Regions from separate parts of the Janthinobacterium sp. SUN206 genome, predicted to be linked through region 3. Evidence: predicted binding sites of a transcription regulator. Region 3 holds the regulator's gene; each other region holds the start of a gene.
The links. The regulator sigma-54, encoded in region 3, starts transcription at its own class of promoters, with help from an activator protein. The targets are predictions, from matches to a motif close to TGGCANGNAANCTGCTTT.

Region 1 (10,822 bases), on a different contig from region 3:
AAGTTTTTAGATTGCTTGGTTGACCGGTTGATGTAGCGGCCTGTACTGGCCTCTTGTGCTCGGTCGAATAATGACTCTTCGATAGCTGCGGGGAAAAAGCCGGGGATAGCATTGCCAGACGGTGTACGAGCCTTGCCTGATCCTGTGCGGGGCTGATATTCGCCAAGGACTGCTCTATTAGATAGTAAGCGGTTGATGCTGGTAGTCGCCCATGATCCCCCCTTAAACGCTGGGATGCCTTCCCCATTCAGTATCTTGGCAATCGAGCCTCTTCCTCTGCCGTCTATAGATAGTTGAAAGATGCGGCGCACAAGTTCTGCTCGCTCGGGGTGCAAGGCATAACCCCCTACCTTGGTGTAGGTGATCCAAAGGGGGGCATTGTTGCCAAGGGGGGTAAGGTCGGCGGCGGCATTTTCCTTCTTCTTGCGCCATGCATCACCCAGAAGGCCGGACTTCCTCAAGCTTTCCCCGTGCGCTCGCGTCATTATGAAGATCGACATAATTAGATCAAGCTCTGAAAATTCGCTGGTGTACACCTTACCGTCAGTTAGCGTGACAACATTGATGTTTGCGTTCAGGAGGTCGATGAAACGCGGTAGGGCGTGCTTGACATGCTCCCTGCTGAGGCGATCTAAGTTTTCTACTATCAGGGTGGAGCCTGGAGGGATTGAGCCGTCTTTGACGAGGCGTAGGAAGCGGGCGAGTTGTCCGTTTTCTCCGAGGTGTTCGGCCTTGAACCCTGATTTGCCACGGTCAAGGAAGGTGTACTCCTCGCTTTGAACCAAAGATAGATTGTGTTTGGCGCAGTAGATGGCGCACTCTTCAAGCTGCCTTGGCTCACTACGGCCCTTGCGTTGTTCAGAGGACGAGAATCTTATATATGAATAGGCTTTGTGCATTGGTGTATTCTAGCCGTCCTTTGTAAACGAAGGCAAGCCATTGGCAAGGTGGACTTCGACACTTACCTCGGGCGCCTCCATGCCGGCCAGGGCGCGGCTTTTCAGGACGGCCAGGCTCATCAGACTCCCCTGTAGCGCGGACGCGGGCAGGATCAGTCTAGCGCTTGAAAAGGTGTGAGGCTTGAGGTATGCCAGCAAGGTCGCCGATTACGGCGCCCTGCGTGCAGCAGCGGTTCAGGCTTTTGGATCGTTCAGGCGCGTTTCCAGTTCGATCAGACGCAATTCCAGTGCATCCAGTTTGGCACGGGTCTTGGCCAGCACTTGCGCCTGGATATCGAATTCCTCGCGCGTGACGAGATCGAGGCGGGCGAAGCCCTGGGTCATCATCGATTTCACATTTTTCTCGATATCCTTGGCCGGCGAGTTTTCGATGGCTTGATGGATCTTGCCCTGCAAGTCGTTAAAGAAGGTATTCATGTCCATGGTCAGTCCTTTTATGGTGCGGCCTGTGCATCGCACCATTGCGGTGCACAGCGGCGTTAATCTGGTGCGAAACTGGGCGCTTCATTGTGCTTCAGCAGTCCGTTGCCGCATTCCTGGCCGTGTGCAGGGTATGTATGGACGGAAATGCACCTGTCAAGGTGGCAATAGAGCTGGCACGTATTCTGCTAAAGAAGGTATGAACGCTTTGTGATCTCCAGCCAAGATTTTAAACCTCAACCGCTTTAAAAGTTCAATAAAAGGGAATCGCCATGAAGAATCTGTCCAAGAACATGACTTTAGCTGCAGCGTTGACGCTGGCCATGACCGCCTTGTGCGGTAGCGCCATGGCCCAGGATGCAGTGGCGGCGCCTGCTGCGGCCGAAGCGGTACCTGATAACGTGGTGAGCTACAACGTGGCGCTGACCAGCGACTACCGTTACCGCGGCATCTCGCAAAGCCGCTTGAACCCGGCCATCAGCGGCGGTGCCGACTATACCCATAACCCGACGGGCCTGTATGTGGGCACCTGGCTGTCGAGTATCAAATGGATCAAGGACGGCGGCGGCGATACCAATCTGGAATGGGATATCTACGGCGGCAGGCGGGGCGAGATCAGCAAGGATTTTACCTATGACGTGGGCGGCCTGTACTACTTCTACCCATCGAATGGACTGAGCACCAATGCCAACACCTTCGAGCTGTATGGCCAGCTGGGCTATGGCCCCGCGTACATCAAGTACTCGCATTCGACCACCAATCTGTTCGGCGTGGCCGACAGCAAGAACAGCGGCTACCTCGACGTGGGTGCCAACGTCGAGGTGCACGACGGTTACATCTTGAATCTGCACGCCGGGCGCCAGAAGGTAGAACACAACGATTCCCTCAGCTACAGCGATTACAAGATCGGCGTGACCAAGGACTTCGGCATGGCGACCGTTGCCCTGGCGGTCGTCAAGGCCAATATCGTATCGCTGGCACCGAATGGCAAGAATCTGGCGAAATCCGGTCTCGTGCTGACCGTATCGAAAACCTTTTAAGCGAGACAGCCATGAAAATGATTACTGCAATCATTAAACCGTTCAAACTGGACGAAGTACGCGAAGCTTTGTCGGCTATCAATGTGCAAGGCATTACCGTCACGGAAGTCAAGGGTTTCGGCCGCCAGAAAGGTCACACGGAACTCTACCGTGGCGCCGAGTATGTCGTTGATTTCTTGCCAAAAACCAAGATCGAAGCGGCCGTCGATGACGCCATTGTCGACCAGGCCATCGAAGCGATCGAAGGCGCCGCGCGTACCGGTAAAATCGGTGATGGCAAGATTTTCGTCTACAACCTGGAACAGGTCATCCGCATCCGTACCGGTGAAACCGGCAACGAAGCGCTCTAAGGGGAATATTGATGCATAAAAATATAACAAAATTGCTAGCCGGGATAGCCTGTCTGTGTGCGTTTGGTGTCGCCACGCCGAGCTTTGCCGATGCGCCCGCCAAGACGGAGGCTGCCACGACCGCGGCCGTCGCCGCTCCGGCCGTGACGCCCGTGCCTGACGCAGCCGCACCGGCTGCCGCCGCTCCGGCCCCGGCCGTTGCCGCGCCAGCCGCCGCGCCCGTTGCCAACAAGGGCGACACCAGTTTCATGATGATCAGCACCTTGCTGGTGATCTTGATGACGATCCCCGGCCTGGCCCTGTTCTACGGCGGCCTGGTGCGTTCGAAAAACATGCTGTCGGTGCTGATGCAGGTGTTCATGGTGTTCGCGCTGGTCATCGTCCTGTGGTGCATCTACGGCTACTCGATTGCCTTCACGGAAAAAACCGCCTTCTTCGGTGGCTTCGACCGCCTGTTCCTGAACGGCATCTGGGATCCGGCCAAGGGCACGTTTGCCGCCGCCGCCACCTTCAGCAAGGGCGTCGTCATTCCCGAGTTCGTCTTCGTCGCTTTCCAGGGCACGTTTGCCGCCATCACATGCGCGCTGATCGTCGGCGCCTTTGCCGAGCGCGCCAAGTTTGCCGCCGTGCTGGCCTTCGTCGTGCTGTGGTTCACGTTTGCCTACCTGCCAGCGGCCCACATGGTGTGGTTCTGGACCGGTCCTGACCTGATCACCAATGCCGCCACCTCGGCCAGCGAAGCCTTGAAGGCGGGTTGGATCTGGCAAAAAGGCGCGCTGGACTTCGCCGGCGGCACCGTGGTGCACATCAACGCCGCTGTCGCCGGCCTGGTGGGGGCCATCATGATCGGCAAGCGCGTCGGTTACGGCCGCGAATCGATGGCGCCGCACTCGCTGACGATGACCATGATCGGCGCTTCGCTGCTGTGGGTGGGCTGGTTCGGTTTCAATGCCGGTTCCTCGCTGGAAGCGGGCGACGTGGCGGCTTTGGCCTTCGTCAATACCTTGCTGGCAACGGCCGCCGCCACCCTGTCGTGGGTGTTTGGCGAATGGATTTCCAAGGGCAAGCCTTCCATGCTCGGTGGCGCGTCCGGCGCCGTGGCTGGCCTGGTGGCGATCACCCCGGCGGCCGGCTTTGTCGGCCCGATGGGCGGCCTCGTCATCGGCTTGCTGGCCGGCGTCGTCTGCCTGTGGGGCGTGAATGGCCTGAAACGCCTGATCGGCGCCGACGATTCGCTCGACGTATTCGGCGTGCATGGCGTGGGCGGTATCCTGGGTGCCTTGCTGACGGGTGTGTTTGCTGCACCACAACTGGGCGGCCAGGGCATCTTCGACTATGTCACCAACAAGATGTCGGCGGATCCGTACTCGATCGGCCACCAGGTGTGGGTGCAGGCGCAAGCGGTCGGCACCACCATCCTCTGGTCGGCCCTGGTTTCCCTCGTTGCCTATAAACTGGTCGACATCGTCATCGGCCTGCGCGTACCGGAAGAAGAAGAGCGCGAAGGCCTCGATATCACCAGCCACGGCGAGCAAGCGTATCATGGCTAAATAGCAATTATCTGGCATGCCAGCGCCCCGGCGCGGCATGTCCTGCTGGAAAAGGCGCCTCATTGAGGTGCCTTTTTTTCGTTGTGGGAATGGAAAAGGTCTTTAAAACAAGGCTTTTGCCCCGATTTGGGGTACTTACACGGTAATATAGTCGGCAGTTCTGTGTGCTTTTTTGAATACTGCACATAATTTAAGGATGTAACTATGGTTCCCCATCTCGTCACGGCCCTGACCGGACCGCTGCTCGACCTCGAAAAAAAGATTCTGGCCGCGACGCCGGCCATTGAGCGCTGGTTTCGCATGGAGTGGCAAGAGCACACGCCGCCCTTCTATTGCTCGGTAGACTTGCGTAATGCGGGCTACAAGCTGGCGCCCGTCGATACCAATCTGTTCCCTGGCGGTTTCCACAACCTGGCGACGGAAATGCTGCCCTTGTCCGTGCAGGCGGCCATGGCCGCCATCGACAAGTATTGCCCGGATGCCCGCAACCTGCTGATCGTGCCGGAATTGCACAACACCACGCCGCAATACCTGCAGAACGTGGCGCGCCTGATGCAGATATTCCGCCAGACGGGGCTGCACGTGCGCTTCGGCTCGTGGTCGCCCGACATCACCCAGCCGACACCGTTGGCGTTGCCAGATGGCAACATGCTCGTCATCGAGCCCCTCGTGCGCCTGAACAATGGCCGCCGCCTGGGCTTGAAGGATTTCGACCCGTGCACGATTCTGCTGAATAACGACTTGTCGGACGGCATTCCCGATATCTTGCAAAATATTCATGAGCAAAGCCTGCTGCCGCCCTTGCATGCGGGCTGGGCCTTGCGCCGCAAGAGCAACCACTACACGGCCTACGATGAAGTGGTGAAGAAATTCGGCAAGATGATCGATGTCGACCCGTGGATGCTCAACCCCTTCCACGCCAAGTGCAGCGACGTGAACTTCCAGGAAGGCGAGGGCGAAGATGCGCTGGCCGCCAGCGTCGACGTGCTGCTGGCCAAGATCCGCAAGAAATACAAGGAATACGGCATCAAGGAAAAGCCCTTCGTCATCGTCAAGCCCGATGCGGGCACGTATGGCACGGGCATCATGACGGTGCGCGACGCCAGCGAAGTGCGTGACCTGTCGCGCAAGCAGCGCGACAAGATGTCCATTGTCAAGGACGGCAAGGTTGTCACCGATGTCATCATCCAGGAAGGCGTGCCGACCTTTGAAAGCATCAAGGATGCCGTGGCCGAGCCGGTCGTGTACATGATCGACCGCTATGTGGTGGGCGGTTTCTACCGCGTGCACGCGGAAAAGGGCGTGGACCAGAACCTGAACGCGCCCGGCTCGCAGTACGTGCCGCTGGCATTTGCCCAGCAGCATGCCGTGCCGGACTTGAAGGCCAAGCCGGGCACGGCCGCGCCGAACCGCTTCTATGTGTATGGCGTGGTGGCGCGCCTGGCCTTGCTGGCCGCGTCGCTGGAAATGGAGCGCACGGACCCGAATCCCGAGGTGTATTGATCCATCCCTGTGGCTTGCCGGGCGCGGTGACTACCGCGCCCGGCGATCTCGGCTAGAATCAAGCATTCCTTATCCAGGCTCCCCGATTGGACGCACCATGAAAATTGCATTCCTTGCCGACCCGCTGGCAGGCTTCAAGACTTACAAAGATTCCACCTTCGCCATGATGCGCGAGGCGGCCAAACGCGGCCACGCCGTGTACGCCTTCGAACAGAAGGACATGGCGCTGGAAGAGGGCATCGTCACGGCACTGGTGAAACATATCGAGCTGACGGGCGACGAGCACGACTGGTACAAGGTCGTTTCCACCGAAGAAGTGCGCCTGTCGGCCCTGGACGCCATCATCGAGCGCAAGGACCCGCCGTTCGACATGGAGTACGTGTACGGTACGTATCTGCTGGAACTGGCGGAAAAGCAGGGCGCGCACGTCTTCAACAAGCCGTCCGCCATCCGCGACAACAATGAAAAGCTGGCCATTGCCCAGTTTTCCGAATTCACCTCGCCGACCCTGGTGACGTCGAACGAAGCGCGCCTGCGCGCTTTCCACGCCAAGCACCAGGACGTCATCTTCAAGCCGCTCGACGGCATGGGTGGCACGGGCATCTTCCGCGTCAAGGCCGATGGCCTGAACCTGGGCGCCATCATCGAGACCCTGAGCGAGAATGGCGCGCAGACCATCATGGCGCAGCGGTTTATTCCCGACATCGTCAAGGGCGACAAGCGCATCCTCGTCATCGGCGGCAAGCCGGTGCCGTTTTCGCTGGCGCGCATCCCGCAGGCGGGGGAAGTGCGGGGCAACCTGGCCGCCGGCGGCACGGGCGTGGCGCAGCCATTGACGGCGCGCGACCTGGAAATCGCGGAAAAGCTGGGCCCGATCCTGGCCGCGCGTGGCCTGATGCTGGTAGGATTGGACGTGATCGGCGACTATCTGACGGAAGTCAATGTCACCAGCCCGACTTGCTTCCAGGAAATCATGCAGCAGACGGGCTTTGACGTGGCGGCCATGTTTGTCGACGCCGTCGAGCATGGCGTTGCGCAAGCGCAGCAGCGCTAGAAGGTGAAATGACTATGGTAGGGATTTTGCTCATGACACATGCACCGCTGGGACAGGCCTTCATCGCCGCCTGCGCGCATGTGTTTCGGGGGCCAACGGAACGGTTTGAAGCCATCGACGTCGTCGCCGACCAGGACCTGGCGGAAGTGCAAAAGCTGGCGTCGGACGCCATCTGCCGCCTCGACGATGGCTCCGGCGTGCTGGTGATTACCGACGTGAAGGGCGGCACGCCGTCGAACTGCTGCAATAAACTGGCCGATGCGGGGCGCGTGGAAGTCATCGCCGGCATCAGCCTGCCGATGCTGCTGCGCGCCATCACGTATCGCCGCGACACGCTCGACGTGGTGGTGGAGATGGCGCTGGCCGGTGCGCAAAGCGGCGCCGTGCGCGTCGATAACCGCATCCGCGTGGGAGAATAAGGAAGTGCATGGCCGCCGCCCTGAAGGCGGCGGTTTTTATAGGCCAAGATTGTCATCAGCGTAGTGCATTCAGGGATAGAGACCATACAAAAATGATTCAAAGAGAACTCGAAATCATCAACAAGCTGGGATTGCACGCACGCGCCTCCGCCAAATTTACCCAGCTCGCCGCCAAGTTCAAGAGCGACGTCTGGCTGACCCGCAACGCGCGCCGCATCAACGCCAAGTCCATCATGGGCGTGATGATGCTGGCCGCCGGCAAGGGCGCAAAAGTGACCCTGGAAGCCGAGGGCGATGATGAGCAGGCATGTGTCGATGCGCTCACCGCCCTGATTAATGACAGGTTTGGCGAAGGCGAGTAATGCCCGCCGAACGCAGCCGCAGCCGCATTCCGACAGGTCACCCCATGGCATCTTTCACGCTCCACGGCATCCCGGTCTCCCGCGGCATCGCCATTGGCCGCGCGCATCTGCTGGCGCCGGCCGCCCTTGACGTCAAACACTACCTGGTCGCCCAGGAACAGATCGAAGCGGAAGTCCAGCGTTTGCAAAACGCCATCGCCGCCGTCCACAAGGAGCTGCAAACCCTGTGGAACGAGCTGCCGAAGGACGCCCCCACGGAACTGGGCGCGTTCATCGACGTGCATGCGCTGATCCTGTCGGACCCGATGATCGCCGAAGCGCCGCTCGACATCATCCGTTCGCGCCACTACAACGCCGAATGGGCGCTGTTGACGCAGATTGATGAATTATCGGCGCAGTTCGACGAAATCGAAGACCCGTATTTGCGCGAACGCAAGGCCGACATCCAGCAAGTGGCCGAACGCGTGCTGAAGGTCTTGCTGGGCACGGAACAGCTGCTGCCGAAAGCGCCCGCCGACGATGAATTGCTGGCGCAGATGATCGTCGTCGCCCACGATATCTCGCCGGCCGACATGCTGCAGTTCCGCGACCGCTCCTTCATCGGCTTCATCACCGACGTGGGCGGTCAGAACTCGCACACGGCCATCGTCGCGCGCAGCCTGGATATCCCGGCCGCCGTCGGCATGTCGCAGGCGTCGATGCTGATCGAGCAGGACGACTGGCTGATCATCGACGGCGACGCAGGCGTGGTGATCGCCAACCCCAGTCCCCTGGTGCTGGAACAGTACCGCGAGCGCCAAGTGGCCATGCAGCGCGCGCGCAAGAAGCTGGGCAAGCTGAAAAAGACGCCGGCCGTCACCAGGTGCGGCACGCCGATTACCCTGCTGGCGAATATCGAACTGCCCGAGGATTGCCCGTTCGCGCTGGAATCGGGCGCCAGCGGCGTGGGCCTGTTCCGCTCCGAATTCCTGTTCATGGGCCGCGCGCACAAGATTCCCACCGAGGACGAGCAGTTCGAGGCTTACCGCAACACGGTGCAATCGATGAAAGGGCGCGTGGTGACCATCCGCACGCTCGACATCGGCGCCGACAAGCCGCTCGACCAGTCCGACCATACGGCCTTGAATCCCGCCCTGGGCTTGCGCGCCATCCGTTACTGCCTGGCCGAGCCGCAGCTGTTCCTGACGCAGCTGCGCGCCATTTTGCGCGCTTCCGCCTTCGGCAAGGTGCGCATCTTGATTCCCATGCTGGCGCATGCGTTCGAGATCGACCAGTCGCTGGCCATGATCGCGCAAGCGAAGGCCAGCCTGCGCGAGGACGGCGTCAAGTTCGACGACGAGGTCGAAGTGGGCGCCATGATCGAGATTCCCGCCGCCGCGCTGGCCCTGCCCATGTTCGTCAAACGCATGGATTTCCTGTCGATCGGCACGAATGATTTGATTCAGTACACCTTGGCCATCGACCGCGTCGACTATGAAGTGGCGCATTTGTACAATCCGCTGCACCCGGCCGTGCTGCAACTGATCTCCATGACGATCGCCGCCGGCCACAAGGCGGGCATCGACGTGGCCGTCTGCGGCGAGATGGCGGGCGACGTGAAGCTCACGCGCTTGCTGCTGGGCATGGGGCTGCGCGAGTTTTCCATGCATCCGGCCCAGCTGTTGGCGGTCAAGCAAGAGATACTCAACAGCGATCTTGGCCTGATTGCGCCACAAATGCGCAAAATTATGCGTTCCATGGAACCAAATGTGATCGCGGAAGCTGTCCAGCAACTGCAGCTCATGTAAACTGTCACCTTATCAGCATCAGGACACCTCGCGCGCGGCAAGAGGTGTCCTGATGCTAAAGTTGCAGCACCTATCATCGCGGTGCTGCATCGACCATGGCCCGTGGGGCCGCCCCCCTTTTATAAACCGACACACATGTCATCCATTGGAATTGTTTCGCCGCAAACCATGTATTTTGCGCAACCCTTGCAGCTGCAAAGCGGAGCATCGCTGCAAGACTATATGTTGATGTATGAAACCTACGGCACCCTGAACGCCGACAAATCGAATGCGGTGCTGGTCTGCCACGCCCTGAACGCCTCGCACCACGTGGCCGGCGTCTACGCCGACGAGCCGAAAAGCACGGGCTGGTGGGACAATATGGTGGGACCGGGCAAGCCGCTCGACACCAACAAATTCTTCGTCATCGGCGTCAACAACCTGGGTTCCTGCTTCGGTTCGACGGGCCCCATGCACACCAATCCCGCCACCGGCAAGCCGTATGGCGCCTCCTTCCCCGTCGTCACGGTGGAAGACTGGGTCAGCGCGCAGGCGCGCCTGGCCGATGAACTGGGCATCACGCAGTTCGCCGCCGTGATGGGCGGCTCGCTGGGCGGCATGCAGGCGCTGGCGTGGAGCATCATGTTCCCCGAGCGCCTGCGCCACTGCGTGGTGATCGCCTCGACGGCCAAGCTGTCGGCGCAAAACATCGCTTTCAACGATGTGGCACGCCAGGCCATCCTGTCCGACCCCGATTACCATGGCGGCGACTTCTATGCCCACGGCGTGGTGCCGAAGAACGGCTTGCGCGTGGCGCGCATGGTGGGCCATATCACCTATCTGTCGAATGACGACATGGCCGAGAAATTCGGCCGCAAGCTGCGCGATGCGGCGCAGACGGGCGATTACAAGTTCGGCTTCGGCATCGACTTCGAGATCGAATCGTATTTGCGCTACCAGGGCGACAAATTCTCCGAATACTTCGACGCCAACACGTATCTGTTGATCACCAAGGCGCTCGATTATTTCGACCCGGCGCGCGCACACGGCGGCGACCTGGCCAAGGCCCTGTCGGGCACCAAGGCCAAGTTCTTCCTCGCCTCGTTTTCCACCGACTGGCGCTTCTCGCCCGAGCGCAGCCGCGAAATCGTCGAAGCGCTCGTCTGCAACCGCCGCCAGGTCACGTATGCGGAAATCGACGCGCCGCACGGCCACGACGCCTTCCTGCTGGAAGATGCGCGCTACATGAACATGGTGCGCGCCTACTATGGCCAGGTATGGAACGACATCGGGGCGGGCTTGCCCGCTCCTGCACAGCACACCGCCGTCCGCCAGGGCGCGAAGGAGACCGCATGACTTTTGACGAATTGAGCGCGCTGCGCCCCGACCTGGCCTTCAT
Region 2 (10,822 bases), on a different contig from region 3:
AGCACGGACCGCATGATCGCCGCCGGCGCCAATCTGGAAGAGATGGAGCAAAGCGTGATCCTCAAGTCGCTCGATGCCCACGGCGGCAACGTCTCGGCCACAGCGCGGGCCCTGGGCGTGTCGCGCAACACGATCTATCGCAAGGTGCCGCACCTGAAATAGCCTAGAGTAAACGGAAAAAACCGGGCGACATCGCGCGCCGGCCCTGCTTGTCGATGGTCATCAGGTCGACGCCCTCCATGTGTGCGGCCATGGCATGCGCGCGTGCGGCTCCTGTGACCATGAAGGTGGTCGACAAGCCATCGGCAAGCAAACCCGTGGGCGCCAGCACGGTCACGCTGGCCAGTTCACGCGGCGAATCGCCCTTCGATGGGTCGAAGATGTGGTGATGCACGAAATCGGGCGTGAACGTGCATTCGTAGTCGCCCGACGTGGCCACGCTGCGCCCCTCCACTTTCAAGGTGGCCGCCAGGATTTCCGCGTCGCGCGGATCCTGGATGCCCAAGGTCCACGGACGGCGCACGGAACGCTGCCCACGCGCGATGAATTCGCCCGTATCGAGCAGCGCGTGCCGCACGCCGCGCGCCTGCACGGCTGCCAGCGCCATGTCTGCCGCGTAACCTTGCGCCAGGCCATTCAAGGTCAGTGCCATGCCAGGCTGCAGAAAACGCACTTCCCGGCTATCCCACGCCAGTTGCCGCCAGCCTACCCGCGCCTGCGCCGCGCGGCGCAAGGCGTCCGTCGGCAAGCTGGCCTGGTTTGCCGCCGCGCGAAACAGCTGCCACAAAGGTTGCACCGTGATATCAAAGGCCCCATCGCTCCATTGCGACAAAGCATGCGCCTGCGCCAGCACGGCCAGCAGGTGCGCATCCGGCCGGGTCAGGCGGCCGTCACGGTTCAGCTGGAAGACTTGGCTGGCCGGGCTGTAAATACTCATCAGGCGGTCGATATTCCTCGCTGCATGCAAGGCGTCCTCGATGGCCAGTTCGGCCTGGCGCTGATCGTGGTGCAACACGGTGACGGCGATGGTCGTGCCAAACGCCAGCGCGGCACCGCGATAAGGGCGCACGCCGGACGCCGTGGCCGTGCCCCGCGCCATGCTGCCCGGCAATGACAAGCCCGCCATGCCGGCCACGCTGCCGATGGCGGCGGAAATAAACGTTCTACGCAGCATTGCTGCTCTCCTCTGGCGTGGCCCGGACGATGGGAATGGTGCGGGCACGCTTGATTTCCAGCATCAAGGGCGCGCATTTTTCATCGCTGGCGTAAATCACCACGCAATCCATGCACTGGAAACACTCGCCATAATCGACTTTCCCGCCAGGCGCGATGGCGTGATGCTCGCAACGGTGACGGCAAGTCTGGCAAGGCGTGCCGCACTCCTTGCGACGGGGAATCCAGTTGAACAGGCGAAAACGTCCCAGCAGCGCCAGCGCCGCGCCAAACGGACACAGGTAGCGGCAAAAGAATTTGTAGGAAACACTACTGAGCAGCAGCAAGCCCACGGCATACGCGACAAACGGCCAGGCCCGCACGAAGTTCAGGGTAATCGCCGTCTTGAACGGTTCCAGTTCCACCAGCTTGTCCGTGATCTGGCTGGAAAACACACTGCTGCCCAGAATGGCCGCCAGCAAGCCATACTTGATCCATTTCAAGCGCCCATCCAGGCGCGGCTTGATTTTCCATTGCGGCAAGTGCAGCCACTGGCCCAGCTTGCCGGTGAATTCCTGCAGGGCGCCAAACGGACACAGCCAGCCACAAAACGTGCCGCGCCCCCAGATCAGCAGGCTGAGCAGCACGAACGCCCACAGGATCACCGTCATCGGATCAAACAGGAAAAAGCCCAGGCTGCGCCCGGCCAGCAGGGCCTGGATGACACCCGTGATATTGACGATCGATAACTGCCCCTGCGCGTAATAGCCGATGAAGCCCACCGTAAACAACAGGAACAGGCGGCGGAACCAGGAAAACTGGCGGCCATCGCGCACGAGGCGTTTCTGCCATGTCAATGCGCCGGCCAGCAGCGCCAGCCCGGCGAGCAACAGCAGCAACTCCGTCTTGCGCCCTTTCCACGTGCCGCGCCACGTGGCATCGTCGCCTTGCGGCGCCGTGTAAAAATCGGCCGGCAGGCGGTAATTGACATCCACATTGCGGGCAATGCGTTCCGGATACACGATGCCCTTGTTGCGCGTGATCGGCATGGTAAAAGCCAGCGGACTGGCCGCATCGAGCCCCGCCTGGCTGATGACGCGCAAGACGGCGACATTTTCCGTCGGCAACAGCGTCGTATCCGCCAATTGCAATTCCAGGTCCAGGTCGCGCATGTCGATGGGCAAGCCATCCTGTTTCAGCAATAGCCGGTCCGGCACCGTGCCGCGCACGAAATCATCGCCCAGCACGCTGTAGCGCCCGCGCGACATGACGAGGATGGCGTGGTCGCCTTCGTCCAGCCGGTTGCACAATTTGTTCCAGCTGCGTTCCGTCAACAGATTGCGCCCCACGCTGGGCACGGACACATACGCCAGGTACAGGTCGATAAACACTTCATCCGGCGCGCGCGTGGCTTCCCCATCGAGTCCCGCGCCGGGGCTGCCGGCAAACAGGCTTTCAATCTCCTTGTTGCTCAAGCGCAGATGCTGGATCAAGCCCTGCTTTAACATTTGCGCGACATCAAGCTTTTCGAACACGTCCATGCGGATGCGCGCGATCTGGTCCGGGTCACGGCCTTGCGCAAAGCCCAGTTTTTTACGCGACACTTTCAAGGCCGAGGCCAGCACGCTCTGGTTGATGATGCGCACGGAGGCCGTGGCCTTCGACACACCGTCGATATCGGCATGGCTGGCATCCGTGGCGCGTTTCGTCCGGGCACCGATGGCGATATTCTGTTTCAGCGACAAGCCCTGGTACTGTTTGACGAACTGAAACAGCGGCGCTTCGCCCAAGCCATCGAGAAACACGGGTTCGTGCTGCGACAGCACGGCCACGTCCAGAAAACTCCCTTGGGGATTGATAGCGATCAATAAGTTGACGGGAACGCCGGAAAAGCCGGGGATCGGCGCCAGGTCCACGGATTCAAATACGTAGCCGACCAGCTCCGTGGCCGTGGCGTTTTGCCGGAACAATGGCCAGACGGGCAAGTCGGTCTCCTTGTCGCCCACGACGATGGGAGCAGGAAAACGCCGCGCCAGCTCGGCCTTGGCGAGCACGCCCGCCCACGCCTGTCCCAGGATAAACAGGAATAGCCAGCATGCTATGAACAACCGCATTATCCGCATGCACCACGCTCCGTGCGGCGCCTTGTCGCAAGGCGCCGCGTTCATGTATCAGAAGAAAATAATGCCGCCCAGGGACACGCCATTCATCTTCGCTTCGCCGCCCGTAAATCCTTTCGAGCGCGTCTGGCCCAGCTCACCCACCAGGGTGATCGCACTGTTGAGCGAGTAATACGCGCCCAGGGTCAGGTTGGCGTTCGACTTCAAGCCGCCCGTGCCGGCCGTGTTGTCGTCGTTCTTGCTGATGCCGTAGGACAAGCCCAGTTTCAGCTTGTCCGTCGTCTTGTACGTGCCTTGCAGCAACCAGTTCTTCGACTTGGTATCGCCCTGGTCCGCATCGGACAGGATGCCCAGCCCCTTGCCACCCTGGAAGTTGAGCAGCACGCCAGCCGGGCCCATCTGGTACGAGCCGCCCACTTCCACGCCGCGCATGGTCAAGTCATCGACGCCCGGCGTTTTCGACGTGAATTTTTGCGACTTCACGCCCAGCCAGGCTTTCAAGCCTTCCTGCGCATACGTCAGCTGTGCCTGCACTTGCGGACTCGACTTTGAAGAATAGGTCGAGCCTGCCACGATGGGCGTATCGGAGACGGGGCTGACCAGCGCCACGTCGGCGCCAAAGCCGCCCGACTTCGGCGAGCTGTACATGATCTGGCCATAGTTGCCCAGATAGGTGTAGCCGGCGCCGATATGGCCCAGGGTCACCCGGCCCCGCTGCGTCGCCTGCACGGGTGCGCCTGAACCCAGCAAGGTCATGTCGGACAAAATCGCATTCGCGCCGAAGATGCCATAGTCGCGGCCCAGCTTGAAAGTGCCCATGTGTTCATTGCCAAACGTAAAGAATGCCTGGCGCACATCGACCACGCTGTTCTGGCTGATGGCGCTGTCCGTGGCCGTCGAGTTGTAGATGCCGATCAAGGCTTTCACGTCGTACTCGCCCAGCCGCGAACTTGCCGAGGTGATCAAACCATTCGGCAGCAAGCCATTGCCGATGGTCGTGCGGTCCTTCTCTCCACCGCAACCGAGCGCCTGGCCGCCCAGCGCCAGCCCGCCCACCGTATCGCCCGAACACGACACTTGCGTGTAGTAGGCGTTGACGATGCCGCCCACCGACACGGTCCAGTCGCCAGCCTTGATATCGACGGCTTGCGCCTGTCCCACCGCTGCGATTGTCATGACACCGAGGCTCCCCAGCTTGATCAATGTATTCATTGCTTCTCCTCTTTCTTCTCTGTTTTTAGTGTGCACACCAGTGATTGATGTACCTCAAGCTTTGGCAATAAGCGTGCCCAGCGCGACCCAGAGGGAGAAAGAGAAAATACGTATTTGACTTGTGCAGCAGCGGATCAATCGCCACTGTCGGTGTTCATTTATTGACCGCAAGCAGGCATATCGGGCATCCAGGTAAACAAAAAACTGACGGCCTGGGCCGTCAGCAAAAAGAAAACACCCGGCGGACAGGGAGACACCCATCCGAGTGGCCCGGATGCTTCACCCCGTTACTTCGATGCCAGCTTGAAGACCCACACGGAACCGCCCTGTTCCAGGAAGTTGACCTTCTTCGCCACCTCGCCGCCCCACAGCGGCACGGCGCCACCCCAGCCGGACACGACGGCAACATATTGCGTGTCGCCATCCTGCCAGGTGACGGGCGGCGCCACGACGCCAGAGCCCGTCTGGAATTTCCACAATTCCTTGCCCGTCTTCGCGTCGACGGCTTTCAGGAAGCCTTCCGGCGTGCCGTAGAACACCAGGTTGCCGGCCGTACTCATCACGCCACCCCACAGCGGCGCGTTGTTCTTGATTTCCCAGACGATCTTGCCCGTCTTCGGATCGACGGCGCGCATGGCGCCGATGTAGTCGTCAAACAATGGCTTGATGGTGAACCCCGCGCCGAGGAAAGCGCCGCCCTTCTTGTAGCTGATCGGCTCGTTCCAGATATCCATGCCCCATTCGTTCGCGGGAACGTAGAACAGCTTGGTTTGCGGCGAGTACGCCATCGGCATCTGGTTTTTGGCGCCGAGAAAAGCGGGCGCGGCAAACACGGTCGTGCCCTTCTTGCCTTCCTCTCCCTTGGTGGGGTCGCCAGGGCGGCCGGCGGCAATGAAATTCGGCCGTCCCGTCTTCAGGTCGATACTGCTGGCCCAGGTGATTTTCTTCACGAATGGAAAGGCGTTCTGCAGCTTGCCCGTGTTGGCGTCGATCACATAGAAGAAGCCGTTACGGTCGGCCTTGCCGCCATAGCGCTTGCCATCCATGTCAAAGGTGACGAACTCGTTGGCGCCATCGAAATCCCAGGCATCGTTCGGCGTGTTCTGATACGCCCACTTGATCTGGCCCGTTTTGACGTCCAGCGCCACGGTGGATGACGAGTACAGGTTGTCGCCGGGACGCAAGTGGCTGTTCCACGGCGCCGGGTTGCCCGTGCCAAAGTAGGCGAGCTTGGTTTGCGGATCGTAGGTGCCGCCCATCCAGGTCGAGGCGCCGCCCGTTTTCCACAGGTCGCCCGGCCACGTCTTGTTCGCCGTGCCGGACACGCCGTTGTCGATGGCCTTGCCATCCTTGTCATAGCGGTGACCCATATGACCTTCCACCGTCGGACGGCTCCACACGAGGTCGCCCGTCATCGGATTGCGCGCTTCGACCCGACCCACGATGCCAAATTCCCCGCCCGACACGCCCGTCAGCAGTAAGCCTTCGGCGATCAGCGGCGCAGCCGTCATCGAGTAGCCGGCCGCGTAATCGTCCACTTTTTCTTTCCAGACGATCTTGCCCGTATTCTGGTCCAGCGCCACCAGGTAGGCGTCCAGGGTGCCGAAAATCACCAGATTGCCATACAGGGCTGCGCCGCGGTTGACCACGTCGCAGCACGGCATGATGCCGTCCGGCAAGCGATGCTCATATTTCCACAGCTTGGCGCCCGTTTTCAAGTCGACGGCAAAGATGCGCGAATACGATGCCGTGACGAACATCTTGCCGTTGTGAATCAACGGCTGCGATTCCTGGCCCCGCTGTTTTTCGCCGCCGAACGAGAACGACCACGCTGGCACCAGCTTGGCCACGGTCTTGTCATTGATCTGCGTCAACGGCGAATAGCGCTGGCCTTGCGTACCCATGCCAAACGACAGGACGCTGGCCGGATTCTTCGCCGTGCTGTCGAGCATGGCATTGGTGACATTGCCCACGTCGGCCGCCTGGGCCAGCGATGCCAAACCCAAACCGATGAGTATCCCCATGATTTTTTTCTGCACAATCATCTCCCTCTGTTTTATTAGTATGTGTGTATCAAGTCTTGCGGTGCTCATGCGGCTGGGCATGCAACAGCGCGCACTCTTCATCGGTGAACAGGCGCGAGCGCGTCAAAAAGCGCTTGCCCGTGCCGTTGTCGAGTGAAAACATGCCGCCATTGCCATCGACCACATCGATAATCAACTGGGTATGCTCCCAGTACTCGAATTGCTCGAGTCCCATGTAGAACGGTGTGCCATTCAAATTGCCGAGATAAATGTCGGTGTCGCTGACATCGAACTCGCCCAGCGCGTAGCACATGGGCGCACTGCCGTCGCAGCAGCCGCCCGACTGGAAAAACATCAGCGGGCCGTGACGCTGGCGCAACTTGTCCATCATTTCCAGCGCCGCATCGGTGGCGACCACCCGGGCAATTGCTGCACTCATGGCATCCCTTTCTGCGCGCCGCGCCTGGACTGCAGGCGCGGCGCCTGTTGCCGGTTTAGAAGAAGCCCAGCGCTTTCGGGCTATAGCTCACCAGCAAGTTCTTCGTTTGCTGATAGTGGTCGAGCATCATCTTGTGGTTTTCGCGGCCGATACCCGATTGCTTGTAGCCGCCGAACGCGGCGTGGGCTGGATACAGGTGGTAGCAATTGGTCCACACGCGACCCGCCTGGATGGCGCGGCCCATGCGGAAGGCGCGCGAACCGTCGCGCGTCCACAGGCCGGCGCCCAGGCCGTACAAGGTATCGTTGGCAATCGCCAATGCGTCGGCCTCATCCTTGAAGGTGGTCACGGACACGACGGGTCCGAAGATCTCTTCCTGGAAGATGCGCATCTTGTTATTGCCCTTGAACACGGTCGGACGCACGTAATAGCCGCCTTCCAGGTCGCCCGCCTGCGTATTGCGCTCGCCGCCGGCCAGCACTTCCGCGCCTTCCTGGCGGCCGATATCGAGGTAGGACAGGATTTTTTCCAGCTGCTCCTGCGACGCCTGGGCGCCGATCATGGTGGCAGAGTCGAGCGGATTGCCCTGCTTGATGGCAGCCACGCGTTTCAAGGCCCGTTCGATGAATTTCTCGTAGATCGATTCCTGGATCAGCACGCGCGATGGGCAGGTGCACACTTCACCTTGATTCAGCGCAAACATCGCAAAACCTTCCAGGCACTTGTCGAAATATTCATCATCGGCATCCATCACGTCTTCAAAGAAGATGTTCGGCGACTTGCCGCCCAGCTCCAGGGTGACGGGAATCAGGTTTTGCGCCGCATAGCCCATGATCAAACGGCCCGTGCCCGTTTCACCCGTAAAGGCGATCTTGGCGATGCGCTTGCTCGACGCCAGCGGCTTGCCCGCTTCCAGGCCGAAACCATTGATGATGTTCAGCACGCCAGGCGGCAGCAGGTCGCCGATCAGCTCGATCAACACCATGATGGAAGCCGGAGTCTGCTCGGCCGGTTTCAAGACGACGCAATTGCCGGCGGCCAAGGCCGGCGCCAGTTTCCACACGGCCATCAGGATAGGGAAATTCCACGGGATGATCTGGCCCACGACGCCCAGCGGCTCATGGTAGTGATAGGCATAGGTTTCCGCATCGATTTGTGCGACGGAACCTTCCTGGGCGCGGATGCAACCGGCGAAGTAACGGAAATGGTCGATGGCCAGCGGAATGTCGGCATTCATCGTTTCGCGGATCGGCTTGCCGTTGTCGATGGTTTCCGCCGTGGCGATCAGGCTCAGGTTCTGTTCGATGCGGTCGGCGATGCGGTTCAGGATATTGGCGCGCTCGGCAGGCGAAGTCTTGCCCCATGCCTCCTTGGCGGCGTGCGCGGCGTCCAGCGCCAGCTCGACGTCTTCCGTCGTGGAACGGGCGATTTCGCAAAACGGCAAGCCCGTGATCGGCGTGATGTTAGGAAAGTATTCACCTTTTACTGGTGCAACGAATTTGCCGCCGATGTAATTGTCATAGCGTTGTTTGAAGGGATTGGCTACGCCCAGTTTGCTGATGTCTGCGAGATTCATGTCGTCCTCTATCGGGTTAATTAGAATGGAAATACTTAATTAAAATCAAACGTCCTGGTACAGATGGGGTGAGTACACGGAGTCTTCCGCAAATGCCGTGCCAGCTCGCCATCCCACTACAAACTTAGCCGGTTTTGCCCCCGTTACAAGGGCGTGGCGTCAATCCCGGCCCGCTTTTCAGCGCATGCCCCGGACTTGGGTGGGGGCGTGGCTCTGTTTGCGTTTTGAACAAGGTGGCAGCATCCTGTTCCAATCCGGGCCAGCCCTGCTTTGCCGCCACGCCGCCGCTGCACAATGGAACAGGTGTACCAGACTGGAACACCTGCGCCTGTGCCATGAAGGAATCAACGAATCACCACGCCCCATGGCAATTCACCCACGGCAATATCGGCCACCTTGCGCGCGCTGGCCGTGTCGATGACGGACACGCTGTTCGAGCGGCCATTGGCCACGTACAGCTTGGCGCCGTCCGGCGTGATGGCCATGTTCCACGGGCGCTTGCCGACGCCAATCGTGGCCGTGACCTGATTGCTGGCCGTGTCGATCACCATCACCGTTCCGTCGATACCGTTCGAGACATACACTTGCTTGCCGCCGGGATGGACGGCGATGCCATTCGCATTCTTGCCCGCTGGAATGGTGGCAATCGCCTTGCGCGCGGCCATGTCGATCACGTAGACGGCATTGACCAGTTCGCACGCCACGTAGGCGCGGCCCGAGTCCGGGCTGAAACCGATGCCGCGCGGACGCAGCCCCACGGCGATGGAAGCGACCTGCCGGCGTTGCGCCACATCAATGACATCGACTTGCTCCGCCTCTTCCGCGCTGACCAGCAGCCAGCGCCCATCCGGGCTGAAGACGGCGTGTTCCGGATTGCGTCCCTGCACCTTGATATCGGCGAGCAAGGTACCTGTCTGGCCATCGAGCAAGGCCACGCTATTGTTTTCCTCGACGGCCACAGCCACGTGACTACCGTCTTGCGAGGCGCTGACGCCTTCGGGCGACTTGCCCAGCGCCACCGTGCGCACGGGCGCACCGCCAGCGTTATCGATCAGCAGCAAGGCGCTGCTGGCGGCATCCGTGACAAACAATTGCCGCCCTGTGGGATCGGCAGCGATGCCGCGCGGACGCTTGCCTGCGGCGATCTGGCGCACCACCTGGTCGGTCGCCGTGTCGATCACACTCAAGGTGCCCGACTTTTCATTGGGAACATAGGCAAAGGGAGCGGCATGGACCGCGGTGCTGACGAGCGCCGGCAGCAGCCAGCACACCTGGCGCAAGCGCGAGAAGAAGTTGGGCATAATCACCTTTTCAATGGCAAAACGAGGGAAAAGCGCGCCGCATCGGCGCCTCTGACAATTACCGTATGCAAACGCCGTGCCACTGACACGCGTATAATTTCAGCCCACCAATGGAGACATGGCAGGCATATTGCTTGATACACCTACGCAGACCTGTACCGCGCACGCGATCAAGCAGGCTTTTATTCACATTGGAGAATCCGCATGCAGCATCGTTTCCGCCTGAACACCATCGCCAGCCTGTTTGTCGCCGGCAGCGCCACCCTCGCCCCTCACGTCTTTGCCGCCGAGGCAGCTGACCCGGCCAATGGGCAATTCATGGATACGGTGGTCGTCAGCGGCAGCCGCATCGCCCACCCCAGCCAGGAAGTGCCGGCCTCGATCGACGTGGTCGACAGCGCCCGCATCCAGGATGGCCAAATCCGCGTCAACGCGTCGGAAGCACTGGCCGCCGTGCCGGGCCTGGTCGTGCAAAACCGCCAGAACTACGCGCAAGACTTGCAAATCTCGTCGCGCGGCTTCGGCGCCCGCTCGGCCTTCGGCGTGCGCGGCGTCAAGCTGATCAGCGATGGCATTCCCGCCAGCATGCCCGACGGCCAGGGCCAGGCCGCCACCTTCAACCTCGATACGGCCGAGCGCATCGAAGTGCTGCGCGGACCGTTTTCTGCCATCTACGGCAACCATTCGGGCGGCGTGATCCAGCTGTTTTCCAAGGATGGACAAAATCCCCCTTCCGTCGAGCTGAATGTGACGGGCGGCAGCTACGGCACCAGCAAGGTGGACTTGACGGCGCAGGGTCAGGCAGGCGGCATCGGCTACGTGCTCGACGGCTCGCGCTTCCGCACGGACGGTTTCCGCGACCACAGCGCCGCCACGCGCGAACAGGCGTTCGGCAAGATCACCGTCAAGCCCACCGCGGACAGCAAGCTGACCATCGTCGCCAACAGCCTGCATCAAGGCAATACGCAAGATCCGCTGGGCGTCACCTGGACCACGTT
Region 3 (10,822 bases):
GGACAGGCGGCGCTTGTCGACTTCGGCCAGGCGGTGATGCAAGGCATCGATCAAGCCCTGGCGGCGCTTCGGATTGTCGAGCAAGTCATCCTGCAGGTAGGGATTGCGGCGCACGACCCAGATGTCGCCCAGCACCTCGTACAACATGCGGGCCGAACGGCCCGTCTGGCGGGCGCCGCGCAGCTCGTCGAGCAGGCGCCAGGAGTCCTCCCCCAACAGGCGTATGACGATCTCGCGATCGGAAAACGACGTGTAGTTATACGGGATTTCGCGCAGGCGGCTTGCTGCGGGACCATTCGGCGTTTCTGCCAGTAAAGCTTGGATATGTGCGGGAGCGTTCATGGAGTGTGGTGACGATGTGGACTGGACCCTAAAGGCCCATTTTATCTTATTGCGCCGCACCATGCGGGAACAGCCTTATGCCGCCCAAGGTTTAAGCACCGCATCCGTCACCATAGCAAATACGGAAAAGCCCTATTTTGCATGAATAAAAAACCAGTGTTGCTCATTTTTTGACGCAAAAATGCCAAGAATCAGAGTCTGCTGCAAACTATCGAACTGCCCAAAAATGGGGCAAAACGGCGTTGCATTACGCCCCGTTTGCGCCCACTTTACGCCAGCATTTGTCCAATCCGGTGCCATACGCCATCGGGCACGTACAGCAGCAAGCCCGTCATGGTCAGGTAGCGCGCGCACTTGCCGACGGCCATGTAGGCCACGCTGGGCCAGAACGGCAGCTTGAGCCATCCGGCCAGGGTACACAGCGGGTCGCCCACGATGGGCAGCCAGGCCAGCAGCATGGTCTTGGCGCCATAGCGGGCCAGCCAGCGGAACCAGCGCGTGTCGCGTTCCTTGGCAAACGCCTGCTTGGCCCGGTAGCCCATCCAGTAGTCAACGACGCCGCCCAGGGTGTTGCCCAGGGTGGCGACGCCGATGGTGGCCCAGAAAAGCGCGGGATTGGCCTTGATGACGGCAAACACGGCCGGTTCCGAGCCGAGCGGCAAGAGGGTGGCGGAAATAAAGCTGATCAGAAAGACCGATGTCAGCCCGACTTCCGGTGCTGCGATCAGCTGCAGCAGCCAGGCGATTGCGGATTCGATCATGGAACACTTCGCGATGCAGTAAGGCTCTCCATTATAATGAAGAGCAGCTTGCGCGCCGCACAATCCGCGCCGGCCGGCACAGGCCTACCCGCCCGCAGTTCCACAGAGCATTATTGTCGCCAGGCTATCCGCCGCGGCGCCGCCGCTATCGCCCGACACGCTCCAGACCCTTTCTGGCCCAGAATCACTTGCTTGCAGACTATGAACATCGACTACCTCAAGAAAATCCTGACCGCCCGCGTCTATGACGTCGCTACCGAAACGCCGCTGGAACTGGCCCCTGCCCTGTCGCAGCGCCTGAACAACCAGATTTACTTCAAGCGCGAAGACATGCAAAGCGTGTTCAGTTTCAAGATTCGTGGCGCCTACAACAAGATGTCCAAGCTGAGCGAAGCGGACCGCAAACGGGGCGTGATTTGCGCCTCGGCCGGCAACCACGCCCAGGGCGTGGCCCTGTCGGCCGCGCGCATGGGTTGCCGCGCCGTCATCGTCATGCCGACCACCACGCCCCTGGTGAAGGTCGAGGCCGTCAAGGGACGCGGCGGCGTGCACGTGGAAGTGGTGCTGCACGGCGAGTCGTACACGGATGCCTACAACCATGCGCTGACCCTGGAAAAGGAACAGAAGCTGACCTTCGTGCACCCGTTCGACGATCCGGACGTGATCGCCGGCCAGGGCACGATCGGCATGGAAATCCTGCGCCAGCACGCCGGCCCCATCCACGCCATCTTCGCGCCCATCGGCGGCGGCGGCTTGATCGCCGGCATTGCCGCCTACGTGAAACAGATTCGTCCCGACATCAAGATCATCGGCGTACAAAGCGTCGATTCGAACGCCATGGCCCGTTCGCTGAAAGCGGGCGAGCGCGTGACCCTGAACGACGTGGGCCTGTTTGCCGACGGCACGGCCGTGCGCCTGGCCGGCGAGGAAACCTTCCGCCTCGTGCAGGCGTATGTCGATGAAATCATCACCGTCGACACGGACGCCATCTGTGCCGCCATCAAGGATGTGTTTACGGATACGCGCAGCATCCTGGAGCCGTCCGGCGCGCTGGCCATCGCCGGCGCCAAGGCCTATGTGGAACGGGCCAGCCTGACCAAGCACCCCGTCAACAATGAAACCCTGGTCACCATCGCCAGCGGCGCGAACATGAATTTCGACCGTTTGCGCTTTGTCGCGGAACGGGCCGAACTGGGCGAATTCCGCGAAGCCGTATTTGCCGTCACCATGCGCGAACAGCGGGGCAGTTTCAAGCGTTTCTGCTCGCTCATCGGCGCGCGCAACGTGACGGAATTTAACTACCGCATCAGCGATGAAAAGGCCGCGCACGTGTTCGTCGGCATTCAAATTGCCGACCGGCATGAATCAAGCGTGCTGGCGAAGACTTTCGAGGAACACGAATTCAAGACCCTGGACCTGACCCACGACGAGCTGGCCAAGTCGCACATCCGCCACCTGGTGGGCGGCAAGAGCCGGCTGGCGCAGGACGAGTTGCTGTACCGCTTCGAGTTCCCCGAGCGCCCGGGCGCCCTGATGCGCTTCCTCGACAGCATGGCGCCGAACTGGAATATTTCCCTATGTCACTACCGCAGCCAGGGCGGCGACGTGGGCCGCATCCTCATCGGCCTGCAAGTGCCGCCCGATGAAATGGGAGAATTCGCCCGCTTCCTCGACACCCTGGGCTACCGTTACTGGGATGAAAGCAGCAATCCCGTCTATAAGCTGTTCCTGGGGTAAGCATCACCTCCCGGCGGCGGCTACTCGCCGTCGGGAGAATTAGGCTACCATGCGTGCTTGACTGAATTCACGCCACACGACCATGACCACCACCAACGACCTCGCCGAACAATCCCCGCTGGGCAAAAGCTCCGCCTACCGCACCGATTACGCGCCGGAACTGCTGTTTCCCATTCCCCGCCAGGGCAAGCGCGACGAGCTGGAATTGCGCGGTACATTACCGTTCTTCGGCCTCGATATCTGGAATGCGTATGAACTGTCGTGGCTGAACCAGCGCGGCAAGCCGCAAGTGGCGATTGCCAAGGTCAGCGCGCCGGCCGATTCGCCGAACATCATCGAATCGAAGTCGTTCAAGCTCTATTTAAACTCGTTCAACCAGACCAGGCTGGACAGCCCGGATGCGCTGCTGGCCCTGCTCAAGCAGGACTTATCGAAGGGCTTCGGCGCGCCCGTGCAAGTGGAACTGACCTTGCAGGAAGATTTCGGCAAGCTGAAAATGGGCGAATTCGACGGCGTGCTGCTCGACCGCCTGGACCTGGAAATCACGCAATACACGCCCTCGCCGCTGCTCCTGAAGGCGGCGCTCGATGAAGCGCCGGTGGAAGAAAAACTCGTCTCGCATTTGCTCAAATCGAATTGCCTGGTGACGGGCCAGCCCGACTGGGGCAGCGTGCAGATCGAGTACGCGGGACCGCAGATCGACCAGGAAAGCCTGTTGCGCTACCTGATCGGTTTCCGCGAACACAACGAATTCCACGAGCAATGCGTGGAGCGCATCTTTGTCGATATCTTGCGTCAGTGCAAGCCGCAAAAACTGTCCGTGTATGCGCGCTACACGCGCCGCGGCGGCCTCGACATCAATCCCTGGCGCAGCAACTTCAGCACGGGAGCGATGCCGGGCAATCTGCGCAATGCGCGCCAGTAACGCCAAACAACACCCCGCAACCATGCCAACAGGAATGTTGGCTGTGTTTTAAAACAACGTTGCAGTAGTGCCGCAGAGCATGTCAAAGACGCTGAAAAATCGGAAAATCGGCATTCGGCGGCGGAAAAACCGGCGCACCGCGTGTTTTTAATCAAGAAATAGCCGATACACGCCGATGTTATTTTTTTGCTAAAATGATGACCACGTGGGCTGTAGCGCCCACTGCGCCCGCAGCGGGCGTATACTGTTGAGAATTGGCGTTACAGGCCGCCGAAACAGGCCTATAATTCGGCTCGCAAGCCCTCTGCGCATTGCACCATTTCATTGAGTGTCATGACTAATCTTAGCAAAATATTATCCCTCGAGAACGTCCTGCTGGACCTGGAAGTCTCCAGTAAAAAGCGCGCCTTCGAGCAAGCCGGCCTGATCTTCGAAAACAATTACGGCATCGCCCGCTCTACCGTCTCGGACAATCTGTTTGCCCGCGAACGCCTGGGCTCGACCGGACTGGGTCATGGCGTGGCCGTGCCGCATGGCAGGGTCAAGGGCAGCAAAACCTTGAAAGCGCCGCTGGGCGCCTTCGTGCGCCTGGCCGAGCCGATTCCATTCGAATCGCCCGATGGCAAGCCCGTCAATCTGCTGTTTTTCCTGCTGATTCCAGATCATGTCACCCAGCAACATCTGGAAATCCTGTCGGAAATCGCCGAAATGTTTTCCGACGACGCCTTCCGCACGGCATTGGCCACGGATCCGGAACCGAAATCCGTGCATTCGCGCATCGTCAATTGGCAACCCAGTCTGCAAGCGGCAGGTTAAACTTCAGGTATTCCTCCACTCCTGAAGAAGACTGCCATGTTGCAAACGCCGCTGACGATACAACGCCTGTACGACGATAATCGTGAAAGTCTGCAACTGGGCTGGTTCGCCGGCTTCCCCGGCGGCGAGCGCCTGATCTCGGGCGACGTCTCGTCGGCCGCCGACCAGGTGGGCCACTTGAACCTGATCCATCCGGGCCGCATCCAGGTCTTCGGCCACCAGGAAATTAACTATTACCAACGCCTGAAGGTCAACACGCGCACCCACGTGATCGGCGAACTGATCGCCGGCGGTCCGCCCGCGCTGATCATCGCGCAAGGGCTGGAAACGCCACCCGACATCCTCGCCATCTGCGACGAACAAAACATTCCCCTGTTCTCCACCCCGCTGCCGGCCGCGCAAGTGATCGACTTCCTGCGCGTCTACCTGTCGAAAAAACTGGCGCAGCGCATCATCATGCATGGCGTGTTCATGGACGTGCTGGGCGTGGGCGTGCTGATCACGGGCGACTCGGGCCTGGGCAAGAGCGAGCTGGGGCTGGAACTGATCTCGCGCAGCCACGGCCTCGTGGCCGACGACGCCGTCGAATTTTCGCGCATCGCGCCCAATATGATCGAAGGCCGCTGCCCGCCCCTGCTGCAAAACCTGCTGGAAGTGCGGGGACTGGGCTTGCTCGATATCAAGGCCATCTTTGGCGAAACGGCCGTGCGCCGCAAGATGCGCCTGAAGCTGATCGTGCACCTCGTGCGCCGCAACGCGCTGGAAGAAGAAGTCGAACGCCTGCCTTTCCTGTTCCCCACGGAAGACGTGCTGGGCTTGCCCGTGCGCAAGGTCGTCATCCCCGTCGCCGCCGGCCGCAACATCGCCGTGCTGCTGGAAGCGGCCGTGCGCAATACGATTTTGCAACTGCGCGGCATCGATACCTTGCAGGAGTTCATGGAACGGCAACGTTTGGCAATGAGCGGCGACTAGCGTTGCAAGAAGCACGCCCTCTTTTGTTTAACCAATACTACAGCCCAAATTGCAATAATTTGTAAAGATAGTTGCCTTGGGAGCGGAGCGCCGGTCTTTATTGTATGATCGGGTTATGCATATCGTCCTTATCACCGGAATATCCGGCTCCGGTAAATCCGTCGCGCTCAATGTGCTGGAAGATACCGGTTACTATTGTGTCGACAACCTGCCACCGGCCTTGCTGCCCAGCCTGGTGCAGACCCTGCTCGACGAAGGTACACCGCAACTGGCTGTCGCCGTCGATGCGCGCAGCGCCGAGTCGCTGACCAGCCTGCCGCATAATGTGGCCCTGCTGCGCGACCAGGGGCACGACGTCAAGGTCATGTTCCTGACAGCCACCACGCATTCGCTGGTGGCCCGCTTCTCGGAAACGCGGCGCAGCCATCCGCTGTCGCACGAATTGCGGCCGAACCAGAATCCGGCCAGCCGCCGCACCCTGATCGAGTGCATTTCGGAAGAGCGCGAACGCCTGTCGGCCATCGAACAGCTGGGCCATGTGATCGACACGTCGGAACTGAGCGCCAACAAGCTGCGTGCCTGGATCAAGGATATCGTCGCCTCCGAACGCGCGCCGCTGACCCTGTTCTTCGAATCGTTCGCCTTCAAGCTGGGCGTGCCGCTGGACGCCGATTTCGTCTTCGACGTGCGGGCCTTGCCGAATCCCTATTACGACCTCGCCTTGCGCCCCCTCGACGGACGCGACGCGCCCGTGATCGCCTTCCTCGACGCGCAGCCCAGCGCGCTGGAACTGCTGGCCGACATCCGCGCCTTCATCGAGAAATGGTTGCCATCATTCAAGTCCGACAACCGCAGCTACCTGACGGTGGCCCTCGGTTGCACGGGCGGCCAGCACCGCTCCGTGTACATGGCGGAGCGGCTGGCGCAATATTTCGGCCCCAACGAGCGCGTGGTACTGCGCCACCGCGAGCGCAGCTAGTTAATCGAGGTGGCGCAGCGGATGCGCAGCGGCCGGCCAGACGGGGGCAAAGAAGCGCGCCACCATGGCCGCGTCGACTTCGTCCAGGCTGGCGGGGTTCCAGCGGGACGCATTGTCCTTGTCGACCACCAGCGCGCGCACGCCCTCGAGCACTTCGCCATGTTCGAAATTATGGCGTACCACCGTGCGCTCCAGGCGCAGGCAATCGGCCACGCCCAGGTGGGCGCCCCGCTGCAGCAATTCCAGGGTCACCGACATCATCAAGGGCGAGCGCAGGCGCATGGCCGCCAGCGCCTTGGCGGCGAACGCACTGTCGTCCAGCGCCAGCGAGGCCATGATGGCCGCCACCGAACCCGCACTGAAATGGCGGTCCAGCGCTGCGCGTGCCGTGGCCAGGGGAGAAGCGCCTGCCTCGGCCTGGAATGGCGCCGCCAGCGCCTTGATGGCCACCGGCAAGGCCTCGCCCGGCGTCGATTCAAACAGGTCCAGCAGCGCCCCCATCTGCGCTTCGGGCAGGTAGACATCGGCCAGGCCCGTGTACAGGGCGTCGGCCGCGTTGATCGTCAAGCCCGTCAAGCCCAGGTACAGGCCCAGCTGGCCAGCCAGGCGGGACAGGAAATAACTGCCGCCCACGTCCGGGAACAGGCCGATATTGACTTCCGGCATGGCCATGCGCGTGCGGCCCGTCACGATGCGCAAGCGGTTGCCTGGCCCGGCTTGCGCCACGCCCATGCCGCCGCCCATCACCACGCCATCCATCACGGCGATATACGGTTTCGGGTAGAAATGAATTAAATGATTTAAAGCATATTCTTCCGTAAAGAAATCTTCCAGCAAGGCGCTGCCGCCTTGCGGCGTGGCCAGACCCGCATCGTAAAAGAAACGGATGTCGCCGCCGGCGCACAGGGCCTTGTCGCTGCTGGAGCGGATCACGACGGCGTCCACCTGCGGATCGTCGCGCCAGGCCAGCAGGGCCGCGCTCAGGGCGCGCACCATCTCCAGCGACAGGGAATTCAAGGCTTTCGGACGGTCGAGCACGATGTGCCCGGTGCGGTTGCGGATGGAAGTCTGGACGAAGTCGCTCATGGCAGGCAGGAAAGAAGTGAAAGTGCGAATATTCTAATGCCTGCGCGGGGAACATTGCGTTCCGCTGGGCGCAAAAAAGGGCGCAATGTGCGCCCTTAGTTGATCACAACTGCTGGAAGCGGGTGGCCTTAGACGGCGACGACGGCTTCTTCCTCGGAGTTGTCTGGCAGATGCTTGATCGCCTCTTTACCGTGCCCTTGCACTTTGGTTTTGTATTTCATCACTTGCCTATCGAGCTTGTCGATCAGCGTATCGATCGCGGCGTACAGGTCGTGCGCCAAGCTTTCCACATAGACAGTCTTGCCGCTCAAACGCAGGTTGACTTCAGCCTTTTGACGTTTTTCTTTCTCTTTGAGGTTATCCACGGTCAGAATCACGGCGATATCGATGACTTGATCGAAATGACGTTTCACGCGCTCCAGCTTCGTTTGTACGTATTCACGGATGGCTGGTGTCACTTCGAGATGATGTCCGCTGATGGTGAGATTCATACACACTCCTAAAGATGATCGGGTTCGTGCGGTCCATCCTATCCGGCCCGCAGAGGAACCGAAAAAAACTTACAAACACTTACGCAGGCTCACTGGCGGAATTTTTAATGCTTCCCGGTATTTGGCAACAGTACGTCGCGCAATCACCATGCCTTGTTCCCCCAGCATGTCCGCAATCTTACTGTCGGATAAAGGATTTTTAGGGTCTTCTGCTCCTGTCAGTTGCACGATCAATGCCCGTATCGCCGTCGATGACGCTTCGCCCCCCGCTTCGGTGGCGACGTGGCTACCAAAGAAATATTTCAACTCGAACATGCCGTGCGGGGTCAGCATGTACTTTTGAGTTGTTACCCGCGAGATAGTACTCTCGTGTAAACCCAGTGTATCAGCTATTTCACGGAGCACAAGGGGGCGCATGGCAACGGCCCCATGCGAGAAAAAGTTCTTTTGTCTTTCTACTATCGCCTGCGCCACGCGCAGGATCGTGTCGAAGCGCTGGCGCATATTCTTGATCAGCCACTTGGCTTCCTGCAACTGTGCGCCCATGGCGCCCTCCCCCTTGCCCTGCTTGAGCAAGTTGGCGTACATGGCGTTGACGCGCAGGCGCGGCATGACGTCGTTGTTCAGGGTGACTTGCCAGCCATTGCGCGCGCGCTTGACGACGACGTCGGGCACCACGTAATCGGACACGTCCGAGGCGAACACGGCGCCCGGATGCGGATTGCACTGGCGAATCACCGTCTGCGCTTCGCGCAAGTCTTCATCGTCGCAATCGAGGGCTTTTTTCAACTTGTTGAAATCGCGCTGGGCAAACCAGGCCAGGTGCTTTTCCACGATGACGAGGGCCATGCGCCGCGTCACCATGGCGATGTGCGGCAAGCGCTTGATTTGCAGGGCCAGGCATTCGGACGCGTTGCGCGCGCCCACGCCCGGCGGATCGAAACTTTGCAGCAGCGACAAGGCCGTGCGCATCTCGTCGGCGTCGATTTCCAGCTCTTCCGGCAGGCGCGCCAGGATGTCGTCGAGCGACTCTTCCAGGTAGCCATTGTCGTCGAGCGCGTCGATGATCAGCTCGACCAGCGCGCGGTCGCGCAATTCGAGCACCGTCACGCGCATCTGCTCCATCAGGTGTTCGCGCAGGGTGCAGTGATGGGCCTCCAATTGCGGACGCGAATCGTCGTCGTCGGGCGCCTTCCCCCGGCTCGCCTCGCTCCAGTCGCTGTCGCCGCCGTCCGCGGCGGCCGGGCTGTCGCCCCCCTCGCCGTCAAACGCTTCCCCTTCGGCCGGCGCCGCGGGCGCCTCCTGGCCTGGCGGCTGGGGCGGCGCTTCGGCCGGCGCGGCCGTGGAGCTCAAGGCCCCGTCGGACAGCAGGCGCAGCGAACGGTCGAGCGGATCGTCGAGGCGTTCGAGCAAGGGATTGTCCGTCAGCAATTGCTCGAGTTCCTGGTGCAATTCCAGGGTAGACAATTGCAACAGGCGTATCGATTGCTGCAACTGCGGCGTCAGTGCCAGGTGCTGCGAAGTGCGCAGCTGCAATGATTGTTTCATTGGCTTACATGCGGAAGTGTTCGCCCAGATAGACCCGGCGTACCGACTCGTTCGCAATGATGTCGTCGGGGCGTCCCGACGCCAGCACCGAGCCCTGGTTGATGATGTAGGCGCGGTCGCAAATACCCAGCGTCTCACGCACATTATGATCGGTAATCAGCACGCCGATATTGCGCTCCTTCAAGAAACGCACGATGCGCTGGATCTCGATCACGGCGATCGGATCGACGCCGGCGAACGGCTCGTCGAGCAGCACGAAACGGGGATCGGTGGCCAGCGCGCGGGCGATTTCCACGCGGCGGCGTTCGCCACCGGACAGGGACAGCGCCTGGTTCTCGCGCAGCTTTTCAATCTGCAGGTCGGCCAGCAATTTATCCAGCCGCTCCTCGATCTCGGCCTTCGTCAGCGGGCGGCCTTCGACGGTCTGGATTTCCAGCACGGCGCGGATATTGTCTTCCACCGTCAGCTTGCGGAAGACGGACGCTTCCTGCGGCAGGTAGGACAGGCCCATCTGCGCGCGGCGGTGGATCGGCAGGCTGGAGATATCCACGCCGCTGATATCGATGCTGCCGCCATCGGACGGCACCAGGCCGACGATCATATAGAACGAGGTGGTCTTGCCGGCGCCGTTCGGGCCCAGCAAGCCCACCACTTCGCCGCATTCGACTTGCAGCGAGACATCATGCACGACTTGCCGCTTGCCATAGGTTTTTTGCAGCCCGCGAACGATCAGGGTGCTGCCGCAACGTGTATTTTCCATTATTTCTTTCCTGGCGCGGGCGTGGCCGGCGCTTTCTCCGCTGCCGGCGCCTTGGTCTTCGGCTGGATCACCATGCGCACGCTGCCGCCATCGGCGGTGCTGGTGCCGCTGTTGGAATTTTCCATCGCAAATTCTTCCTTGCGGCTGTCATACGAGATGAAAGCGCCATTGGCCACATCGGTGACTTTCGCGCCTTCCAGGCGCGTCAACTTGGCTCTGGAAAACAGCTTCACCACTTCCGTCTTGTTGTCGTACTCCACGCGCTCCGCCTCGCCTTCGACCCACAGGTCGCCCGCGCCATCGCGCTTCTGGCGGAAGGTCGCAAGCTTGCCGGGATCGGCCCAGAAGGTGATGAACTGGTAGCCTTGCGGATCTTCCGTGATCAGGGCCCGGCCCGCCTTCATG

Region 1: O3300_RS26020 (TorF family putative porin) is a predicted target of sigma-54. The motif match lies at 1,554-1,571, and genes of this name have one in related genera.
Region 2: adh (aldehyde dehydrogenase) is a predicted target of sigma-54. The motif match lies at 8,609-8,626, and genes of this name have one in related genera.

The regions. Positions count from the first base shown of each region.
Region 1 is NZ_JAPWIB010000006.1:8,869-19,690, forward strand. Features, by position in the region: gene O3300_RS26010 (recombinase family protein) at 1-899, opposite strand, end outside; partial or broken gene O3300_RS28440 (magnesium chelatase subunit ChlI) at 921-1,019, opposite strand; gene O3300_RS26015 (accessory factor UbiK family protein) at 1,134-1,382, opposite strand; gene O3300_RS26020 (TorF family putative porin) at 1,652-2,419, shown strand; gene O3300_RS26025 (P-II family nitrogen regulator) at 2,431-2,769, shown strand; gene O3300_RS26030 (ammonium transporter) at 2,781-4,319, shown strand; gene gshA (glutamate--cysteine ligase) at 4,524-5,822, shown strand; gene gshB (glutathione synthase) at 5,920-6,876, shown strand; gene O3300_RS26045 (PTS sugar transporter subunit IIA) at 6,891-7,295, shown strand; gene O3300_RS26050 (HPr family phosphocarrier protein) at 7,388-7,657, shown strand; gene ptsP (phosphoenolpyruvate--protein phosphotransferase) at 7,702-9,444, shown strand; gene O3300_RS26060 (homoserine O-acetyltransferase) at 9,580-10,779, shown strand; gene metW (methionine biosynthesis protein MetW) at 10,776-10,822, shown strand, end outside.
Region 2 is NZ_JAPWIB010000008.1:8,989-19,810, reverse strand. Features, by position in the region: gene O3300_RS28330 (sigma-54-dependent Fis family transcriptional regulator) at 1-162, shown strand, start outside; gene O3300_RS28325 (FAD:protein FMN transferase) at 164-1,174, opposite strand; gene O3300_RS28320 (4Fe-4S binding protein) at 1,164-3,266, opposite strand; gene O3300_RS28315 (porin) at 3,324-4,484, opposite strand; gene O3300_RS28310 (PQQ-dependent methanol/ethanol family dehydrogenase) at 4,772-6,508, opposite strand; gene O3300_RS28305 (DUF779 domain-containing protein) at 6,558-6,947, opposite strand; gene adh (aldehyde dehydrogenase) at 7,003-8,523, opposite strand; gene O3300_RS28295 (beta-propeller fold lactonase family protein) at 8,868-9,824, opposite strand; gene O3300_RS28290 (TonB-dependent receptor) at 10,029-10,822, shown strand, end outside.
Region 3 is NZ_JAPWIB010000003.1:608,060-618,881, reverse strand. Features, by position in the region: gene O3300_RS19770 (DUF3683 domain-containing protein) at 1-342, opposite strand, end outside; gene O3300_RS19765 (YqaA family protein) at 612-1,103, opposite strand; gene ilvA (threonine ammonia-lyase, biosynthetic) at 1,305-2,840, shown strand; gene queF (NADPH-dependent 7-cyano-7-deazaguanine reductase QueF) at 2,923-3,765, shown strand; gene O3300_RS19750 (PTS sugar transporter subunit IIA) at 4,099-4,581, shown strand; gene hprK (HPr(Ser) kinase/phosphatase) at 4,618-5,553, shown strand; gene rapZ (RNase adapter RapZ) at 5,669-6,532, shown strand; gene O3300_RS19735 (enoyl-CoA hydratase/isomerase family protein) at 6,533-7,618, opposite strand; gene hpf (ribosome hibernation-promoting factor, HPF/YfiA family) at 7,747-8,109, opposite strand; gene O3300_RS19725 (RNA polymerase factor sigma-54) at 8,179-9,657, opposite strand; gene lptB (LPS export ABC transporter ATP-binding protein) at 9,662-10,417, opposite strand; gene lptA (lipopolysaccharide transport periplasmic protein LptA) at 10,417-10,822, opposite strand, start outside.